Regions from separate parts of the Pseudomonas sp. LBUM1673 genome, predicted to be linked through region 4. Evidence: predicted binding sites of a transcription regulator. Region 4 holds the regulator's gene; each other region holds the start of a gene.
The links. Region 4 encodes FliA, which starts transcription of late flagellar genes. Its sites were predicted from a motif close to CTAAAGTTTNNNNNNNNNNNGCCGNTAA; they were not measured.
Positions count from the first base shown of each region.

Region 1: the regulator FliA is predicted to act here: its motif matches at 2,012-2,039, upstream of motA (flagellar motor stator protein MotA).
Region 2: the regulator FliA is predicted to act here: its motif matches at 1,782-1,809, upstream of ACA044_RS29920 (methyl-accepting chemotaxis protein).
Region 3: the regulator FliA is predicted to act here: its motif matches at 3,088-3,115, upstream of ACA044_RS00630 (methyl-accepting chemotaxis protein).

Region 1 is NZ_CP166780.1:618,430-623,805, forward strand. It holds gene ACA044_RS02750 (rhodanese-like domain-containing protein) at 1-141, opposite strand, end outside; gene ACA044_RS02755 (HDOD domain-containing protein) at 409-1,941, opposite strand; gene motA (flagellar motor stator protein MotA) at 2,108-2,959, shown strand; gene motB (flagellar motor protein MotB) at 2,963-3,988, shown strand; gene rsgA (small ribosomal subunit biogenesis GTPase RsgA) at 4,235-5,266, opposite strand; gene orn (oligoribonuclease) at 5,374-5,376, shown strand, end outside.
Region 2 is NZ_CP166780.1:6,539,350-6,544,725, forward strand. It holds gene ACA044_RS29920 (methyl-accepting chemotaxis protein) at 1-1,675, opposite strand, end outside; gene ACA044_RS29925 (LysR substrate-binding domain-containing protein) at 1,860-2,780, opposite strand; gene ACA044_RS29930 (NorM family multidrug efflux MATE transporter) at 2,938-4,335, shown strand; gene ACA044_RS29935 (putative bifunctional diguanylate cyclase/phosphodiesterase) at 4,477-5,376, opposite strand, start outside.
Region 3 is NZ_CP166780.1:127,330-132,705, reverse strand. It holds gene ACA044_RS00640 (amino acid adenylation domain-containing protein) at 1-440, shown strand, start outside; gene ACA044_RS00635 (SRPBCC family protein) at 470-937, shown strand; gene ACA044_RS00630 (methyl-accepting chemotaxis protein) at 1,092-2,972, opposite strand; gene ACA044_RS00625 (sigma-70 family RNA polymerase sigma factor) at 3,274-3,774, shown strand; gene ACA044_RS00620 (FecR domain-containing protein) at 3,774-4,787, shown strand; gene ACA044_RS00615 (TonB-dependent siderophore receptor) at 4,876-5,376, shown strand, end outside.
Region 4 is NZ_CP166780.1:4,739,702-4,745,077, reverse strand. It holds gene flhA (flagellar biosynthesis protein FlhA) at 1-129, shown strand, start outside; gene flhF (flagellar biosynthesis GTPase FlhF) at 141-1,469, shown strand; gene fleN (flagellar synthesis regulator FleN) at 1,587-2,417, shown strand; gene fliA (RNA polymerase sigma factor FliA) at 2,414-3,154, shown strand; gene ACA044_RS21935 (chemotaxis response regulator CheY) at 3,322-3,693, shown strand; gene ACA044_RS21930 (protein phosphatase CheZ) at 3,716-4,504, shown strand; gene ACA044_RS21925 (chemotaxis protein CheA) at 4,558-5,376, shown strand, end outside.

The DNA.
Region 1 (5,376 bases), 2.7 Mb from region 4:
GACAAAGCGTGCACCGGGAATATGCCCTGCGGCATAGCGGGCGCTGCTGGTCAGGTCCACCAGAATCAGTTCGCGGGAGTCGAGACGCGGGAGCAGGTCGCTCGGTTCGATCACCAGCGCCAAGCCAGAGAAGTCAGACATGTGAGGTCTCCAGAGCACAAAGGGGAGGATTGTAGCGCAGCGTCATGAGGGCCTGTTATCAGTTATTGCGGCGCAGGAAATAACTGAAAACAGGCCCTGTTGGTTAATGCCGGGCCGTAGCAGCTGTCGAGCTTGCGAGGCTGCGTTCGGCTGCGCAGCAGTCGTAAAACCATAACGTGCGGTACGTCAGGCAAACCATGTAGGCCGGATTCACGACTGCTGCGCAGCCGAGCGCAGCCTCGACAGCTGCTACACCAGCATCAGGCCCTAGCGGTGGCTAAAGCTGTGCAGGGCTTTCTCGATGCACTGCGCGGTTTTGCCGAACGCTTGCACGGTGATTTCCGAGAACGGCCCGCCGCCCTGATCCGCCACCACGATCATGATCACCCGGCCGTTGTTGACCAAGGAGCGCAGCAGCAGGTGTTCACCGCCAAACTGCGAACGCAGGCTGGCCGGCAACAGGGCCGAGAATTGTGCGTTGTTGGCCGGTGTCAGGCGCACTTGGGCCTGTTGCGTGAGCAGGCGCTGCAGCACGGTGCTCTGGCTGACTACCAGGTTCAGGCCGGCCGTTTCTTTGGGCAGCCCGGCGGTCTGGTTCACACGCAGATTGGCATGTGTGCGGTCGGCCATCAGAATCATCACCCGCCGCATGCCACACGCCACCAGGGCGTCTCGGGCCGATGTGGTCAAGTGCATGGCATTGGTGAAACGGCTCGGCTCCACCAGCAATTCGGCGCATTGCTTGCGCCACTTCGCCAGGTCTTCGGCAGTGGGCGCCGGGGCCGGCAGCAAACCGGCGTGAACGCGGTTGATGCCCGACGGCCAGATCAGCGATTCGGCCGGGTGCCAGAGGTCCGGCATGGCGTGTTGGCGGGCGCTATTGGCGGCCTGTTGGTGCAATTGTTGCTGCACCTCATCCATCGGCATTTGCAGGTAAAGGCTGGTGAGGTATTGCCAGCGTTCACAGTGAGGGCTGTCCCAGGCCTGTTGTGCCGACAACGCCAGACCATTGGCCAGCAGCACGGTATTGGCTGGCTGATTGAGCCAGCGGCGCAGCGTCGGGTCGTCATCGAGGCGGTTCTGTTGTCGCAGCGGGTGATCGCTGTCACGCGCGATGCGCAGGACTTTCACCAGTTCACGTTGCTCGCTGCGCAGCAGTCGATACCCCTGCTGCACCCAGATCGGCAAGTGCCAGGTGTCCACCAGTGCCAGACAGACTTCCAGCAGGCGTACGCCAAATAATTGCTTTTCGACTTTGCGCGCCGACTCGCCTTTATGGATGACCCGCAGCTCCCACTCTTCAAGCAGCTGCGGATGGGTCAATGCCATGGGCCAGAGCGGCGAAAGAAACAGCAGGCTGCCCCAGTGGATGTCCTGCCACAACCGCGCCAGGCGACCGGCAAAAAAACCATTGGCCTGTTGGGTGGCGTGCTGGCTGATCAGTTGAAGCTGGCGCAGGGCGACAGGGATCTGCGATTGGGGTTCGGCGGGCAGGCGCTCGAGCAATTCTTCGGTGCGTTTCAAACCGAGGCGATTGATCGCCACCTCAAGGTTTTCAGCCGGCGTGGTCATGCTGCCATGGGTGTGACGGTTGGCTTCGCGAATCACGCTCAAGGCCAGGGCCGGGCTGTCCTGCATCAGTTCGGCAATGTCGCGCAGAGAGCTGCGGCTATCGCGGATCGCTTTGCAGACTTGGTCGTGACTGGTTTGCGGAACTGGCAGATGCACGCCATCGAGAAGCTTGACCCAGCCTTCGAGAGTGGTCGGTTTTTGGGTTGGGACGTTCGTTTCGTTAGCCATGTCTGGACGCGATCATCGTCTGCATTACCTATGCCCGGTGCGGGTCAAATTGGCTTTTCGCCTGAACTGGCTATAGTCTGGCGCAGTTTTGCCGATAAGTAGAAGAAGAGATTGTTTAACTTCCGAATATGACCTTGAACCCGACTCAGTAAGTGCTCTCCTACCTATGGCTAAAATTATCGGCATCATCGTCGTATTCGCGAGCGTGCTCGGCGGATACGTGCTTTCCCACGGCAAGATTGCCGCCCTCATTCAGCCTTTCGAGGTGATGATTATCGGTGGCGCAGCCCTTGGTGCATTCCTGCAGGCCAACCCCGGTCATATGACGATGCATGTGCTCAAGAAGTCCTTGGGCATGTTCAGTTCGCGTTTCAACCACACCTTCTACCTTGAAGTGCTGGGACTGATTTACGAGATCCTCAACAAGAGCCGTCGCGAAGGCATGATGGCGATCGAAGGCGACATCGAAGATGCCGCCGCGAGCCCGATCTTCGCCAAGTACCCGGCGGTCCTGAAAGATGACCGCATGACCGCGTACATCTGCGATTACCTGCGCATCATGTCGTCCGGCAACATGGCTCCCCATGAGCTTGAAGGCTTGTTCGACATGGAACTCACCAGCCTCAAGGAAGACCTGGACCACCCCTCCCACGCAGTCAACGGCATCGCCGATGCCATGCCGGGTTTCGGTATCGTCGCGGCGGTATTGGGTATTGTGGTGACCATGGCTTCCCTGGGTGAAAGCGACCAGAAAATGATCGGCCTGCACGTAGGTGCGGCTCTGGTGGGTACCTTCTTCGGTATTCTCGCTGCCTACGGTTTCTTTGGCCCGCTGGCCCACGCCCTGGGGCACGATGCCAAGGAAGAACTGAACGTCTACGAAGCCATCAAGGCTTCGCTGGTGGCTTCGGCTTCCGGCATGCCGCCATCGCTGGCGGTGGAATTCGGTCGCAAGGTTCTGTACCCGGCGCACCGTCCTAGCTTCGCTGAGCTGGAACAAGCGGTTCGCGGTCGCTAAGTCATGGAAAATAACCAGCCGATAATCATCAAGCGCGTCAAGAAGTACGCGGGCGGGCATCACGGGGGCTCCTGGAAAATCGCTTTCGCGGACTTCGCGACGGCGATGATGGCGTTCTTCCTGGTGCTGTGGTTGTTGTCCACGGCAACACCGGAACAGAAGATCGCCATTGCCGGTTACTTCAAGGACCCAGTCGGTTTTGCCGAAAGCGGTACGCCGTACATCATCGATCTGGGCGGCTCGCCGACCCTGGCACCGGAGAACACCCTCAACCCCGAGGTGAAATCCCAGCCCCAGCCAGACAAGGTGACTATCGATTCCGAACAGGTCGAAGGCATGGCCGAGCAGGTCGAGAAGGAACGCCTGGAGCTGTTGCTGCAAGAGTTGCAGAACAAGGTCGAAGAAAACCCGCAACTGCAGAAGTTCAAGGACCAGATTCTCTTCGAGATCACCCGGGACGGTTTGCGCATCCAGATCGTGGACGCCGAGAACCGCCCGATGTTCGACTCCGGCAGTGCGCGTCTGAAGCCGTATTTCGAAGACATTCTGCTGGCCATGGCCGACACCATCAAAGCGGTGCCGAACAAGATCAGCATCAGCGGCCACACCGATGCCAAGCCATACTCGGGCACCGGCGACTTCGGCAACTGGGAACTCTCGGCCAACCGCGCCAACGCGGCTCGCCGTGCATTGATCGCCGGTAGCTATCCGGACGCTCAGGTGGCACGAGTCGTGGGTTATGCCTCGTCGGCGCTGTTCGATCGGGAGAACCCGTTCAACCCGGTCAACCGGCGGATCGACATCGTCGTGCTGACCAAGAAAGCCCAGCGTGCCATCGAAGGTTCACAAGGTGCGGAACCTGCGGCAGTGCCGACGCAAGGGCAGGGTGGTCCGGGCGAAGTGCCCGCGCCGCCAGCCGATCCGAACGCATTGCCGGCGGATAAAGAACCACTGCCGGCCCATGAGCTTCGCGAGCGTTTGAACCTGTTTGATGATCCGGCGCCGAAACCGGCAGCGCCAGCCAAGTAGTGACCACAAAAAGGCCGCGATAGTCGCCAATGCCCGTCAGCTAAGGCGCGGAATCTGTGGGAGCGGGCTTGCTCGCGAAGGCGGTGTGTCAGGCGACATCGATATTGACTGTGTCGCCGTCTTCGCGAGCAAGCCCGCTCCCACATGGATTGCGCTTAATCGACTGGCATTAGCGATCATCGCGGCTTTTTTGTCTCTGCAGGCTGCTGATCATTTTCGTAGCGTCACGAAAATGATCAAGGCTGCTTAATAGCTGCTTTCCGGCAAACTGGCGATGATCGAGCGATAGCTGTTCATCCGTTGCTGCTGCACACGGCCCTCTTCCAGCGCCTTGAGCAGGGCGCAACCCGGTTCGCGATCATGCTTGCAATCGCGGAAACGGCAGGTGCCGATCAGGTCGTTGAACTCGATGAAACCGGCTTCGACGTCGGCGCGGCTGACGTGACCCAGGCCGAATTCACGGATACCCGGGGAGTCGATCAGTTCACCGCCACCGGGGAAGTGGAACAGCCGCGCGGTGGTGGTGGTGTGGGTGCCCTGGCCCGACAGCTCGGACAACGGGCCGACGCGGGTTTCGACTTCCGGCAGCAGGCTGTTGACCAACGACGATTTGCCGACACCGGACTGGCCGACGAACACGCTGATGCGCCCGTCCAGTTGCTCCTGCAATTTCTCCATGCCGTTGCCGTGGTGGGCCGACACTTCCAGCACCGGGTAGCCCAGCGTGCGGTAAACCGCGAGCAGTGCATTCAGCGCCGGAGCGTTCTGCTCATCGATCAGGTCGAATTTGTTCAGCAACAGCAGCGGCTTGATGCCCGCATGCTCGGCGGCGACCAGATAACGGTCGATCAGGTTGGCATGGGGCTCGGGCAGTGGCGCAAAGACGATGACGATCATGTCGACGTTGGCCGCCACTGGCTTGAGCTGGCCACGGCTGTCCGGGCGGCAAAGCTCGGTGTTGCGCGGCAATTGCGCCACGATCACGCCGATGCCCTGGTTGCCGGCACGCCAGACGACTTGATCGCCAGTCACCAGCGCCGGCAGGTTGGCGCGCAAGTGACAGCGGAACACTTGGCCGGCCAACTCGCCATCGCGGGCCTCGACTTCGACTTGCACACCGAAGTGCGCGATCACCAGGCCCGTCTGTTCCGGGCCCAGGTCGCCACCTTCGAGTGCCTCGACAGCCGAGGACTCACGTTTGGCGGCGCGGGCAGCGCGCTCGCCCTGAATCTTTTCGATGCGCCAGTTTTGACGACGATTGAGTTGGCGTTTGGCCATGGGTGTTCCGTATCGAGAATGCAGCGATTAGGTAAAACGGCCGCGAGTTTAGCACGCCCGGCCACCAGCCTAGGCTAAACTGCGCACCTACGCCGAGGAGCCGACACATG
Region 2 (5,376 bases), 1.8 Mb from region 4:
CGTTGCCGGTTTCCTGCTGAATGCTTTGGATCATCCCGGAAATTTCGTCAGTGGCCTGGCGGGTGCGTGAGGCCAGGTTGCGCACCTCATCGGCCACCACCGCAAACCCACGGCCTTGCTCACCGGCACGGGCGGCTTCGATGGCCGCGTTGAGCGCCAGCAAGTTGGTTTGCTCGGCGATCGCGGTAATCACCCCGACAATGCCGCCGATTTCCTGGGAGCGCTGCCCCAAGGTATTGATCACCGTCGCGGTGCTGTTCAGCGCACCGGCGATTTGCTCCAGGGACGAGGACGCTTCGTCCATCGACGTACGACCGATCTGGGTTTGCTGTGCGTTTTCCTGAGCCATACGCTGGGTGTTGCCCATGTTGTCGGCGATGTTCAGCGAGGTGGCGCTGAATTCTTCTACAGCGCCGGCCATGCTGGTGATTTCGCCGGACTGCTGCTCCATCCCTTCGTAGGCACCACCGGACAAACCGGACAACGCCTGAGCGCGGCTGTTGACCTCTTCCGAGGCCTTGCGGATATGCTCGACCATGGCCGACAACGCCTGGCTCATTTGGTTGAAGGCACGGGCCAACTGACCGATCTCGTCATTGCTCGACACGTTCAGGCGCACACTCAAATCACCGGCGCCCAAGGCTTCGGCCTGACGCACCAGATCACCCAGCGGCGCCAGTTTGCTGCGCAGCAACCAGACCGCCGCAGCGACTGCCAGCAACATCGCCAGCAGACTGCCGATGGCCAATTGAATGCCGACGCTCCAGGTCACGGCGCGGATTTCGGTTTTCGGCATGCTCGCCACCACCGACCATGGTCCGCCTTCGAACGGCACGGCAATGCTGTAGAAGTCTTGCGACGAATCGCTCCAGAAATCGCCCTTGCCCGGCGTCTTGGCCAAACCAACGATGGTCGGGGCCGCCTGATCCAGCGCTTGTACACCAGCAATCGGCACCAGCCATTTGTTCTGCTCATCCAGCAGTGCCAGGGAGCCGGTCTGGCCGATGCGAAAGCGCTTGAGGTTGTCGAACTGGACATTCTGCGCGTCGGTGTAATCGAATCCTACGAACAGCACGGCTATCACCTTACCGCCACTGTCCCGTACGGGGGTGTACTGAGTCATGTAGGACCGTTCGAAGAGCAAGGCGCGACCGACGTAGCTCTGCCCCGCCATCAAGCGCGTATAGGCCGGATGAGCGTGATCCAGCAACGTGCCGATGGCCCGGGTGCCGTCCTGTTTGCTCAGGGAAGTGCTGACCCGAACGAAGTCTTCGCCTTTGCGCACGAACAGCGTGGCGACACCGGCGGTCATTTGCTTGAACTCGTCCACTTCCTTGAAGTTGTTGTTCAGCACTTCGCTGCCCAGGTGCAGGCCCGGGGTCTGCACACCCGCCACGGTCACCGGCTCATCCGGGTGCACGCTCAAACCGGCGCTGAAGCGTTTCTCGAACAGGCCGCTGAGACGCTGGGTACTTTCACGCAACGTGCTGTGAAAGGTGCTCAGTTGATCGGCCAGCAACCGCGCCTCGCTGGCCAGGTGCTCTTCGCGGGTAGCGAGGTTGGCAGTGTCCAGCGAACGCAGAGCGAATACAGTACTGCCACTGATGACAATCGCCAGTATCACGGCAAGCGCAAGACCCAGCTGTGAGGCGATCCGAGCACGAGGTTGAGACATGACAGCTCCTGACCCAGTGGCCGGATCATCCTGACCCCATCGCACACTCGGCAAAATTTCTGATAGGGGGAAAACATGGAGCCTGCACGAAGGTCCCATCAGCAGACTTTCGGCGGCAAAGCCGAATACTTGAGTGATGAACCGGGATATAGCTCAGGGCCGCCATTGCGGTCGCTCCATCGATTCAGCCCAGACGTTCGACATCCGGTAACTCCATGGCCCGGACTTCGCCTTGCAGGAAATCGCTGAGCCTGCGTAAACGCTCACCGCCAGGGCGGGTTTTCGGCCAGACCAGGTAATAATTCTCACCACTGGCAACGGCCGTCGGCCACGGCAAACTCAGCCGTCCCTGTGCGACATCCTCCGCCACCATCAACAAGTCGCCCATGGACACGCCATAGCCTCGGGCAGCAGCGATCATGCCCAGCTCCAGCGTGTCGAATACCTGCCCGCCCTTGAGCGAGACTTGATCGGTCAGGCCCATGCGCTCCAGCCAGTTGCGCCAGTCCCGTCGATCCGGCGTCGGGTGCAGCAGCTCGGTACTGGCCAGGCGCGCTACGTCCCACGGTTGATCCTTCAGAAGATTCGGTGCACCGACCGGAATCAGCTCTTCGGGGAACAGGAAAGTCGCCTCCCAGTCCGGTGGAAAATGCCCGTTGCTAAGAATGACGGCGCAGTCGAAGGGTTCGTGGTTGAAGTCCACCGTATCGATGTCCATCCAGGCGCTGGTCAATTGCACCTCGTTCCCCGGTCGCAGGTGCCGAAAACGACTGAGCCGCGCCAACAGCCAGCGCATGGTCAGGGTCGATGGGGCTTTCATGCGCAAGATGTCGTCCTCGGCACGCAAGGTATTGCAGGCCCGCTCGAGGGCGGTGAAGCCTTCACGAATGCCGGGCAGGATCAGCCGCGCCGATTCGGTCAGTTGCAGGTTGCGCCCGCTGCGATGAAACAGCCGACAGGCGAAATGCTCTTCAAGCGTACGAATGTGCCGACTGACCGCACTTTGCGTGATCGACAGCTCTTCGGCGGCGCGAGTAAACGAGCTACGCCGCGCCGCCGCTTCAAATGCTCGAAGGGCATACAAGGGAGGAAGACGACGAGACATCAGGAAAGCTCCTATAGCGCGACTGCACCAACTTATCAGAAACTCCCAAGCATGAGTTTTAATCATGCCACCCATCCTTTTTATCCCTTTGTGCAAACCCCGCAGAGCGCCGAGAATCGACGCTTCCTGTTCATTTTGACAATCGAGCGTGATGACCATGCAGCATCCAGCGCGTATTGAACTCTGGGCCATCTTGCGGCTGGCGGGGCCGTTGATTGCCTCGCAGTTGGCGCACATGTTGATGGTCCTCACCGACACATTGATGATGGCGCGCCTGAGCCCCGAGGCGCTGGCCGGTGGTGGCCTGGGCGCGGCGACCTACTCGTTCGTGTCGATCTTCTGCATCGGTGTTATCGCGGCGGTCGGTACGCTGGTGGCGATCCGTCAGGGCGCGGGCGATATCATCGGCGCGGCGCGGCTGACCCAGGCCGGGTTGTGGCTGGCCTGGTTGATGGCGCTGGTGGCGGGTTTGCTGCTGTGGAACCTCAAACCGGTGTTGCTGCTGCTCGGACAAACCGAATCCAACGTCCAGGCTGCCGGCCAGTTTCTGTTGATTCTACCGTTCGCCCTGCCCGGCTACCTGAGCTTCATGGCACTGCGCGGCTTCACCAGTGCCATCGGCCGGGCGACACCCGTGATGGTCATCAGCCTCGGCGGCACGGTGGCCAACTTCCTGCTCAACTATGCGTTAATCACCGGCATGTTCGGCCTGCCAAAAATGGGCCTGGTGGGCATCGGCCTGGTCACGGCGATCGTTGCCAATCTCATGGCGCTGGCGCTCGCGCTGCACATTCGTCGGCATTCAGCCTACGACGCTTATCCGTTGCGCCAGGGCCTGTCGCGGCCCAACCGTCAGTACTTGCAGGAATTGTGGCGCCTGGGCCTGCCGATTGGCGGCACCTATGCGGTAGAAGTCGGCCTGTTTGCCTTCGCCGCGCTGTGCATGGGCACCATGGGCAGTACGCAACTGGCGGCGCACCAGATCGCCCTGCAAATCGTCTCGGTGGCGTTCATGGTTCCGGCGGGGCTTTCCTACGCGATCACCATGCGCATCGGTCAGCATTACGGCGCCGGGCAATTGCTCGATGCGCGGCTGGCAGGACGGGTCGGCATTGCTTTCGGGGCTGCGTCGATGCTGGGGTTTGCCATGGTCTTCTGGCTGCTGCCGAATCAGTTGATCGGCTTGTTCCTGGACCACAACGACCCGGCGTTCCGCGAAGTCATCAACCTGGCCGTGAGCCTGTTGGCGGTGGCGGCATGGTTCGAGCTGTTCGACGGCACGCAAACCATCGCCATGGGCTGCATCCGCGGGCTCAAGGATGCCAAGACCACGTTCCTGGTGGGTTTGGGTTGCTACTGGCTGATCGGTGCACCGGCCGCCTGGTGGATGGCCTTCCATTTGACTTGGGGGCCGACAGGGGTCTGGTGGGGCCTGGCGCTGGGGCTGGCGTGTGCGGCGGTGAGTCTGACATTGGCGTTTGAGTGGAAGATGAAGCGGATGATTCGGCGGGAACCGTCGTCAGGGGCGAGCTTCCAAATCGCTCAGCCAGATTGAGATCCCCTGTGGGAGCGGGCCTTTGTGGCGAGGGAGCTTGCTCCCGCTGGGTCGCGAAGCGGCCCCAAAAGCTTTGCGACTGCTTCGCAGCCGAGCGGGAGCAAGCTCCCTCGCCACAAAAGCATCCACAGTTGTTTGTGGTTAGCTCACGACTTCCAGTGCGGGCTGCTGGCTGCTGCCAAAGGTCAAATACTCCACCAACTCTGCCAATGGCAACGGCTTGCTGATCAGATACCCCTGCACCTGATCGCAACCAAACCCGCGCAACAAATCCAGCTGTTCCGGCGTTTCCACACCTTCGGCAACCACTTCGAGGTTGAGGTTGTGCGCCAGGTTGATCATGGCGTGGACCAGTTTACGATTCTCTTCCCGCTCTTCCATGCCGCCGACAAAGCTCTTGTCCACCTTCAACAACGCAATCGGCAGGCTGTTGAGGTGCACGAACGAAGAGAACCCGGTGCCGAAGTCGTCCAGCGAGAAGCGCACGCCGAGGCGTCCGAGGGCATCCATGGTCTGCTTGACCAGATCGCTGCGACGCATCACCGCGGTTTCGGTCAGCTCAAATTCCAGCCATTGCGCCTCGACACCTCGCTCGGCAATCAACCGGCTCAGGGTCGACAGTAATTGGCTGTCCTGAAACTGCCGGAACGACAGGTTGATTGCCATGTGCAGCGCTGGCAGACCCCGTTCTCGCAACGCCTGCATGTCTCGCAAGGCCCGGGAAATCACCCAGTAACCCAGCGGCACGATCAAGCCGCTTTGTTCGGCCAGCGGCACGAATTCGCTGGGGGGCAACAAGCCGCGTTCGCTATGACGCCAGCGCACCAAGGCTTCGAGGCCGACGATCTGGCCGTCCTCAAGGTTCAGCCGTGGCTGGTAATGCAGCTCCAGTTCATCGCGACGCAAGGCCCGGCGCAGCTCGCTTTCGAGGTCGGCGATGCTGCGGGCATTGCGATTGATCCGTTCGTTGAAGATATGAAAGGTGCAGCCCTGGGTGCTCTTGGCCTGCTGCATGGCGATGTGCGCGTGCCACATCAATGG
Region 3 (5,376 bases), 2.2 Mb from region 4:
TCAAGGGCTCGATCCAGCTCGGCCAGGTGCCGGAGTTCGCGCTGAATTTCGACCTGATGCCGGTGGATTTTCTCGCCCGTTTCATCGCCTTCCACGCCAGCCGTTACCAGGCCGAAAAAGCGGTGTTCAACCTGCACAACCCCGAGCCCCTGAGCTGGGATTCCTACGTGGCGTCATTTCGCGAGGCCGGTCGGGAGTTCGCCATGGTCAGCGTCGCCGACTGGCAGCAGCAACTGGGTCGGGTCGACAGCGACAACGCGCTGTTTGGCGTGCTGGGTTTCTACCTCAACGGCTTCGAAGAAGACATCGGCGACATCTCGATGATCGGCCACGACAACGCCCAGGCCGGCGTCCGGCAGATGGGCGCGCACTATCCGGAAAAATCCCCGGCGCTGCTGCGGCGCGGCTGCGACTACCTCAAAGAAATCAACTTCATCTGATTCACCCTAACCCTGCACGGAGCAAAACCATGAATACTCTGCAACCCGATACCCTGATCAAAAATCCTCAAGGCTGCCACGTCGTGTCTTCGGTGGAAGTACCGGCCGATGCGGCGCAAGTCTGGGCGGTGGTCGGCAATTTTGCCGGCTTCGATCAATTCATTCCGGCGCTGTCGCACATCGAGATGACGGGCGAAGGCGTGTCGTCGCTGCGCAAGAAATTCTTCAAGGATGGCAACCTGGTGGTCGAGCAACTCAACTCCCGGGACGACCAGGCGCTGAACATGACCTGGACGACGATCTACAACACGCTGGGCGTGGCCAATTTGTGGGCGGCGATGAGTGTTGAATCCTTGGGCGCAGGCAAGTCGCGGGCGACCTGGACCATCATCGCCGAACCGACCCAGGGCGGTGCCGAAGCCCTGCCGGGGTTCAAGGATTTCGTTCAGGGGTTTGCCGATGATGCGATGGGGAATGTGTTGAAGCTGTTTGTGTAAGGCTTCGGTTCGGCGGTGACTGATGCACCGCTATCGCGAGCAGGCTCGCTCCCACAGGGTTCTCAGTCGTTCACAAATGTTGTGATCACTGAAAATCCCATGTGGGAGCGAGCCTGCTCGCGATTGAACGATAACGCGGTAAAACTGACCTCAATCAGATTTTGAAGCTATCCACCAACTGCTTCAACCGATTGGCCTGCTGGGACAGCGCATCGCAATCCTTCAACGTTTCATTGAGGTTGGCCACGCTCTGCTGGTTCAGCAGGTTGATCTGATTGACGTCGACGTTGAGGGTTTCCACCACGGCAGTTTGTTCTTCGGTCGCCGCGGCCACCGATTGGTTCATGCCGTCGATTTCGCCGATGCGCTGGGTCACGCTGACCAGTCGCAGGCCGGCCTGGTTCGCCACTTCGACGCTCTGTTCGCTGGACACCTGACTGGCGTTCATGGTGGTCACCGCTTCGCGAGAACCGATCTGCAGCGAACTGATCATCTTGTGGATTTCTTCCGCCGACTCCTGGGTGCGATGAGCCAGGTTACGCACCTCGTCCGCCACCACCGCAAAACCACGACCGGCCTCACCGGCACGGGCCGCTTCGATGGCCGCGTTGAGCGCCAGCAAATTGGTCTGCTGGGAGATGCCTTTGATCACATCGAGAATATGACCGATGTTGTCGGTGCTCGCGTTCAGGGTTTCGATCTGCGTGCAGGACAAGCTGATTTTTTGCGACAGCTCGGTCATGGCCAAGATGGTTTTTTCCACCACCTGACGACCGTCATCGGCCTGCTCGCTCGCGCCGCTGGCGTGTTGCGAAGCATCGGCGGCGTTGCGGGCGATTTCCTGAGTGGCGGCGCCCAATTGGTTGATCGCCGCGGCCACGCTGTTGGTGCGGGCGCTTTGTTCGTCGGAGCCGATGATCGAAGCGTTGGACGATGCCATCACCCGTTGCGACAGGTCATGAACCTGACGGGTCGCCGAGGACACTTCGGAAATCGACGCGTGAATCCGCTCCACAAACTGGTTGAAGGAACCGCCCAACTCGCCGAACTCATCTTTGCCTTCTACAACCAGACGACGGGTCAGGTCGCCCTCGCCCTGAGCGATGTCCTGCATCGCACGGCCCATCGTGGTCAGCGGACGCATCAGCACATTAATCAGCAGACTCAGCAGCACCGCAATGGCGGTCACGGCGACGAACATCGCAATCAGTGCCGAGGTGCGGAACTGGCTCAGTGGTGCGTAGGCCTTGGCCTTGTCGATCGACAGACCGATGTACCACTCGGCATTCGGCAAACCACTCACCGGCGTGAACGAGAGAATGCGGTCCTGCTTGTTCAGTTCTACTTCCTGAATGCCTTTCCCGATACGGACGCTGGAACCCGGATAGATGTCTTTCAGGTTCTTCATCACCTGATCCTTGTCCGGACTGACGATCACTTGACCGTCGGCGCTAACGAGGAACGCGTGACCGATGCCACCGAAGTCCACCGAGTTGATGATCTTCACCAGGGTTTCCAGACTCAGGTCGCCGCCGACGACACCCAGCAGTTCGCCTTTCTTTTTCACCGGCATGGCGATGGTCACCACCAGCCCACCGACCGCGGCCATGTAAGGCGGAGTCAGCATGGTCTTGTCGGCGACCACAGCTTGCTTGTACCAGGGGCGCTGACGCGGATCGTAGCCGTCCGGCATCTTCGCGTCAGGGCGCTGGGTGAACACACCATTGGCCTGCCCGACGTAGGTGAACTGGAAGTTCGAGGTGAGGGCGGGTTGATCGACCAGCCCCGGCAAATCGGCATTGACGCCTTGATGAGCGACGTTCTGCGCGAGGTTTTCCAGGATCAGCACGCGGCCGCTCATCCAGTTCTGCACGCTGCTGGCGGTCAGATCGCCGGCTTGTTCAACAGAGGATTCGAGGTTTTGCCGAATGGTGTTTCGCTGCAGATAGTCGTTGTACAAAGTGAACAACGCAAAAGCCAGCACCACGACGCCTGAAGCGGCCAGCAGGATTTTATGGCTGAACTTGAGATTCATTTCATGGCACTTCTTATGCAAAAGGGGGGATGCGTTCCGGGTTGCAACATTCCATGTAACAGCGCAGACGGCATTCTGGGGCCGCTCTACTTTGGTGCACGCATGTCTCATCAGTCTGTCGGCACGAGTGGGAGAAAACTTAGGGGGTTTGTACGAAACCTGTCAGTTACCCGCCGAACGGCGTCTTAGAGCGCCCGCGCAGCCTTGTTTATCAATGGTGCATGAACGGCAGTTGCAAATCTTTCGACCCTTGATGACAATGCGACTAATTATCATTTGTGATGTTCGGGCTGTCGCGTTCATGTCCTCACCTGAGTTTGCAGTACAGGCGCTTTACAGCAGCCATCACGGGTGGCTCAACACGTGGCTGCGCGCTCGATTGGGCAATGCGGCCGATGCGGCAGATCTGGCCCAGGACACCTTTGTCCGTCTGCTGCAAAGAACCGAACGCCTGGAACTCAAGGCTCCACGCGCTTTTCTGCGAACCATCGCCCGCGGTCTGGTGATCGACCATTGGCGTCGCGAGGAAATCGAGCGCGCGTACCTGGAAACCATCGCCCATTTGCCCGAGGCCGAAACCCCGAGCGCCGAGGCGCGGGCATTGGTGCTCGAATTGCTGGAAAGCATCGCCCGCATGCTTGAGGGTCTGAAGCCAAAAGTGCGTCAGGCGTTTCTGCTGGCCCAATGCGAAGGACTTACCCACAAGCAGATCGCCGAACATATGGGATTGTCCCTGCGTTCGGTGGAGCGTTATGTGGCCGACGCGCTGTATCACTGCTACGTGTTGCGGTATGAAGCGTGATGCCTGTGGATAACTCAGCGCTGAACCATCGCAGCGAGCCCCAACAGCAGGTGGTCAAACAAGCCATCCACTGGCTGCTGCGCCTGCGTAGCAACGCGACCAATTCCAGACTGCGCCAGCAATGCGACGTCTGGCGCGCGGAACACTATGAACACGAACTGGCCTGGCAACGGGTGCAGTCCCTGCAAGCCGAGTTGAGCAGCAATCTGCGTGCGGTACCCGGCGCTCAAGTCGCCTTCAATACCTTGGAAAACAGCGCACAGGGACTCGGACGGCGCCAGGCATTGAAGCTGCTGTCGGGTGCGTTGCTGATGGGTTCGGCGGCGTGGCTGGGCAAGGATACGATCGGCTGGCAACAGTGGACCGCCGACTTCGCCACCGCGACAGGCGAGCGACGTGGTTTCCAATTGCCGGATGGCACACGCCTGGAGCTCAACACCGCCAGTGCGGTGGATCTGGACTACACCGCGCAGCAGCGTCTGATCAAACTGACTCGCGGCGAGATCATCGTGACGTGCGGCGGGGCGAACGAGGGCTCTTCGTTTGATCAACCGTTGCGGGTACAAAGCCGCCACGGCGTGTTCGAAGGGGTGGCCGCGCGCTTCATCGTTCGTCAGGACGCCGACTGCACACGGCTCAGCGTCACCAGCGGCATGATCGCGATCCAGTCGCCACGGGCTGCCGACGGACTGCCGATTCAGGTACAGGCCGGGCAGAGCTATCTGATCGATCGCAGTCGAGCGCAGCTGGCACCGCCCCAGGACATGGATGCCGGCGCCTGGGTCGACGGCCTGATCGTCACTCGCAACATGCGCCTCGGGGATTTCATTAATGAAGTCGGGCGTTACCGGCCCGGGTATCTGAGCTGCGCGGCGGACATTGCCAACTTGCGCCTGTCCGGGGTTTTCCGTCTCGAAGACACCGACAGGCTGCTGGCCATCCTGCCGCAAACCCTGCCGGTGCAACTGCGCTACCGCACTCGCTGGTGGGTGACGCTGGAGCGACAGGCCTAAATTATTTTTGGCGGGTTTTCCGAACCAGTCCGGCTTAGTCAGTAAGCACTTCAACTCTGCCTTCAGCGACTTCCTACGGAAACCTACAATGACTGTGCGCGCCATCAGTAAGAGTCCTCTCCATTTTGCCGCAGAATCAGGCGTCTTGCGCCATGCCATCCGCGCGGCACTGTTCTCGACCGCCTTGGGTGTCGGCCTGGTGCCCACACTTGGCGTTGCAGCACAGGGCAGCGAGACCAGTAGCCACCGCTACAATATTGCCGCTGGCCCCTTGAGCGATGTGCTCAACCAATTCGCGCGTCAGGCAGGGATCACCCTGTCGACGACTCCGGCTCAGACTCAGGGACTTCAGTCGCCGGGATTACAGGGCGACTATTCAGCGGATCAGGCGTTGAGTCATTTGCTCAATGGCACGGGGCTTGTTGCCGTCAGTCAGGATGGCAGCAGCTATGTGCTGCGGCCCGTCGCTGAAACCGAAGCCCTGGCACTGCCCACCACCGACATCAAAGGCTTCGCCCTGGGTAATGCGCTGGGCAGCATGGATGGCTACAACGCGACTCACAGCCAGATCGCCACCAAGACCAGTACC
Region 4 (5,376 bases):
GGTCCGGTTCGCGCGATGCTGTCGCGATTTGGCCGACTGGCAGTCCCGGGTTTGCATGTGTTGGCTTACCAGGAAATTCCTGACAACAAGCAAGTGACCATCGTTGCGACAGTAGGGCCCAACGGCTGAGGTAGTGGTTTATGCAAGTTAAGCGTTTTTTCGCCGCCGATATGCGTCAGGCCATGAAACTGGTTCGTGATGAGCTGGGCGCTGATGCCGCCATCATTGGCAATCGCCGGATTGCTGGCGGTGTCGAGCTGACGGCTGCCCTGGATTACAAGCTGTCGGCGCTGGCCCCGCGTGTTCCGAACATGGAACTCGAGGACGAGCTGCGCAAGACCCAGTCGCGGATCGTCACCGCCCAGGCCGAACTGAGCCTGCGTGGCGATGGCGAGAGCGACAAGACCACCAATCGCCAGTTGTTCGCTGGCCTGCCGTTGACCGCCGCCGAGCCGCTGATCGAACCGACCTACGCCGAACCTCGTCGTGCAGCGCCGGCCCCTGCGCCAGCCTCCGGTGGCGTCGACCCGCGTGCATTCGATTCGATGCGTTTCGAACTCAACAGCCTGCGTGAACTGATGGAAGTACAACTGGGCTCGCTGGCCTGGAATCAGCTGCAAGGCAGCCGTCCGGCCCAAGCCAACCTCTGGCGTCGCCTGCAACGCATCGGCCTGTCCGGCCCGTTGTCGCGGGATCTGCTGGCGCTGATTACCGACATTGAAGAGCCCCGTCAGGCCTGGCGCATGTTGCTCGCGCACCTGGCGCGGATGATCGCCACCCCGGAAGTCGAGCCACTGGAAGAGGGCGGCGTGATTGCCATGGTCGGCCCGGCCGGCATGGGCAAGACCACCACGCTGGCCAAGCTCGCGGCCCGTTACGTGCTCAAGTACGGCGCACAGAACATCGCGCTGGTGAGCATGGACAGCTATCGCATTGGTGCCCAGGAACAGCTCAAGACCTTGGGCCGGATCCTCAACGTGCCAGTTACCCACGTCGACCCGGGCCAATCGCTGGGGCAGGCGCTGGAGCCCATGCTGCGCAAACGCGTGGTGCTGATCGATACCGCCGGCCTGCAGGCCAGCGACCCGGCACTGCGCATGCAACTCGAAAGTCTGGCTGGACGGGGCATCAAATCAAAAAATTATCTGGTCTTGGCAACCACCAGCCAGAAACAGGTTCTAACCGCCGCTTATCACAGTTACAAACGTTGCGGCCTTGCCGGCTGCATCCTGACTAAACTGGATGAAACGGCAAGTCTGGGCGAGGTGTTGAGCCTGGCTATCAGTCATGAGTTGCCGGTGGCTTATCTGACCGATGGCCCGCGGATTCCGGATGATTTGCATCTACCGCGTCGTCATCAGTTGGTTAGCCGCGCCGTCAGCGTGCAAATGCAGGAAGAACCCAGCGAAGAAGCCATGGCTGATATGTTCGCTGACCTTTACCACAGCCCGACCAAGCGGGTTGGCTGAGGTATTAATGAACAGTTTTTGTACCTACATCGATGGTCTGCCATGCATTGTTCTGTTGATGAACGCGCAGCCAGTAATGTGGCCTCCGTCTAAGTAAGACAAGGTAAAGAAAATAACATGGGCAGCATGCATCCCGTACAGGTGATCGCGGTGACCGGCGGCAAAGGTGGCGTCGGGAAGACTAACGTGTCAGTGAACTTGTCCCTGGCTTTAGCTGAGCTCGGCCGGCGAGTCATGCTGCTGGATGCCGATCTGGGGCTGGCGAACGTCGACGTCCTGCTGGGACTGACACCCAAGCGCACCCTGGCCGACGTGATCGAAGGCCGCTGTGAGCTGCGCGACGTGCTGTTGCAGGGGCCTGGCGGTATTCGCATCGTCCCGGCCGCATCCGGCACCCAGAGCATGGTTCATCTGAGCCCGGCCCAGCATGCCGGCCTGATCCAGGCCTTCAGCGATATCGGCGACAACCTCGACGTATTGGTGATCGACACCGCTGCGGGCATTGGTGACTCGGTGGTCAGCTTCGTGCGCGCAGCGCAAGAAGTCTTGCTGGTGGTATGCGACGAGCCGACCTCGATCACCGACGCCTACGCGCTGATCAAACTGCTGAACCGCGACTACGGCATGAACCGTTTCCGCGTCCTGGCCAACATGGCGCAGAGCCCGCAGGAAGGCCGCAACCTGTTCGCCAAGTTGACCAAGGTCACGGATCGTTTTCTCGACGTCGCCTTACAATATGTCGGCGCGGTGCCTTACGACGAATGCGTGCGCAAGGCCGTGCAGAAGCAGCGTGCCGTCTACGAAGCCTTTCCGCGTTCCAAGTGCGCCCTGGCGTTCAAGGCCATTGCGCAGAAGGTCGATACCTGGCCGCTGCCTGCCAATCCACGTGGGCACCTGGAATTTTTCGTCGAGCGCCTCGTGCAACAAACCGCAGGACCCGTCCTATGACAGCCAGTGGCTACAACCTCTACAAGAAGTCGGCACGTGACGCGCAGTACGAGCTGATCGAGCGTTACGCGCCACTGGTCAAACGTATTGCCTACCATTTGCTGGCGCGTTTGCCGGCCAGTGTCCAGGTCGAAGACCTGATCCAGGCCGGGATGATCGGCCTGCTTGAAGTGTCGACCAAATACGACGCCAGCAAAGGCGCGAGTTTCGAGACGTACGCGGGCATACGAATCCGCGGCGCAATGCTCGATGAAGTGCGCAAGGGGGACTGGGCGCCACGTTCGGTCCACCGCAATACCCGCATGGTCAGCGACGCGATTCGCTCGATTGAAGCTAAAACCGGCCGTGACGCTAAAGATCACGAGGTTGCGGCCGAACTCCAATTGAGTCTCGACGATTATTACGGGATTTTGAACGACACCCTGGGCAGCCGGTTATTCAGTTTCGACGATCTGTTGCAGGACGGCGAACACGAAGGGCTGCATGAGGATGGCGCGAGTGCTCATCTCGAGCCGTCACGCGATCTGGAAGATGAACGCTTCCAGGCAGCGCTGGCGGATGCGATTGCCAATTTGCCGGAGCGTGAGCGACTGGTGTTGGCGCTGTACTACGACGAAGAGTTGAATCTCAAGGAAATCGGTGAGGTCCTGGGGGTCAGCGAATCGCGGGTCAGCCAGTTACACAGCCAGTGCGCGGCCCGTTTGCGGGGGCGTTTGGGGGAGTGGCGAGCGCGCTGAAGGCAGTGTGGGGACACTGCGAATGGAGCGGGTGTGGTGTTGAACTGCGCCGGTCTCGATCTGTTGTGCTCCAGACAGTCATTGAGTGCTTTGCCGGATTGATTGAAATGGCGCGTCCAGGTGCTGGGCGCGTTTAAGACTGCTTGGAGGTCGAATTGGACAAGAACATGAAAATCCTCATCGTTGATGACTTCTCAACGATGCGGCGGATCATAAAAAACCTGTTGCGTGACCTTGGGTTCACCAACACCGCCGAGGCTGATGACGGGCTGACCGGGTTGCCGATGCTGCAAAGCGGTAACTTCGATTTTCTGGTCACCGACTGGAACATGCCCGGTATGACCGGCATCGACCTGCTTCGTGCGGTACGCGCCGATGAAAGGCTCAAGCACCTGCCGGTGCTGATGGTGACCGCTGAAGCCAAGCGCGAGCAGATCATCGAAGCGGCCCAGGCCGGTGTTAACGGCTATGTGGTCAAACCCTTCACGGCCCAGGCGTTGAAAGAAAAAATCGAGAAGATTTTCGAACGCATCGGTTGAGAAACTGCGCCACGGGGGAGCTATGGAGCATATCGAATCTTCACAGGGCGATTTTGAGTCGACCCTGAAAAAACACGCGGTCGAACTGGTCGAAAGCCTTGAAAAAGGCAGGTTCGGCGACGCTGTGCAACTGATCCATGAGCTCAACCAGACCCGTGACCGTGGCCTGTACCAGGAAGTGGGCAAGCTCACCCGCGAGCTGCATAGCGCGATCGTCAATTTCCAGATTGACCCGCACATGCCGCAAGCCGAGGAAGTGTCTCAGATCACGGATGCCACCGAGCGCCTGTCCTATGTGGTCAAGCTGACCGAGGCCGCGGCCAATCGCACCATGGACCTGGTGGAAAACGCCACGCCGCTGATCAACAGCCTGAGCGACGAAGCTCAGGCGCTGAGCACGGATTGGGGACGGTTCATGCGTCGCGAAGTCGGGGCTGAAGAGTTCCGCGAACTGGCCCGGCGGGTCGACGGTTTCCTGACACGCAGCAGCGAAGACAACCGCGTCGTGTCGAGCAACCTCAACGACATTCTGCTGGCCCAGGATTACCAGGACCTCACCGGTCAGGTGATCAAACGCGTGACCCAACTGGTCACCGAAGTTGAAAGCAACCTGCTCAAACTCGTGCTCATGGCAAGCCAGGTAGACCGCTTTGCGGGTATCGAACATGACCATGAAGCGATGCTGGCTGAAAAAGATCCGCAAAAACATCTCTCGCAGGGTGAAGGTCCGCAGATTCATGCCGATAAAAGAGAAGACGTTGTGTCCGGTCAGGACGATGTGGACGATTTGTTATCCAGCCTAGGATTTTAGAGTTTTAGCATTTTAGGTTTTTTAGGTTTTTAGACCTCAGGAGCACCCCCTTAATGAGCTTCGGCGCCGATGAAGAGATCCTTCAGGATTTCCTGGTTGAGGCCGGCGAGATTCTAGAGCAACTGTCCGAACAGCTGGTCGAGCTTGAAAGCCGACCGGATGATGCGGACTTGCTCAATGCAATTTTTCGCGGTTTTCACACTGTAAAAGGGGGCGCCGGCTTCCTCCAGCTCAACGAGCTGGTGGAGTGCTGTCACATCGCCGAGAACGTGTTCGACATCCTGCGCAAGGGTGAACGACGCGTCGACTCGGAACTGATGGACGTGGTTCTCGAAGCGCTGGACGCGGTGAACAGCATGTTCAGCGAAGTCCGCGAACGCGGCCCGATCACGGCTGCCACGCCTGAATTGCTGGCCGCTCTGGCCCGTCTGGCCGAGCCGCAAACCGCCGATGAAGCGGCACCTGTCGCTGAAGTGGTGCAAGAGCCTGCCGCTGAAAGCGAATCAGGTGACATTACCGATAACGAATTCGAGCAACTGCTGGACTCGCTGAACGCCGTCAAGGCTCAGGCCGAGGCTCCCGTGGTTGCTGCGCTGCCTGCCACCGATGCGGCTGCAAGTGACGAAATTACCGATGCCGAGTTCGAGTCGTTGCTCGATCAATTGCACGGCAAAGGCCAGTTCGCTGTCGATGCAGTGGCTGTGCCCGCTGCACCGGCTGCCCCGAAAGCGGGAGGCGACAGCTCCGACATTACCGACGACGAGTTCGAAACACTGCTCGACCAGCTGCACGGCAAGGGCAACTTTGCGGTCGATGCGCTGGAATCGGCCATTGCTTCGGCTCCGGCCCCGGCTGCGCCAACCGCTAAAGCG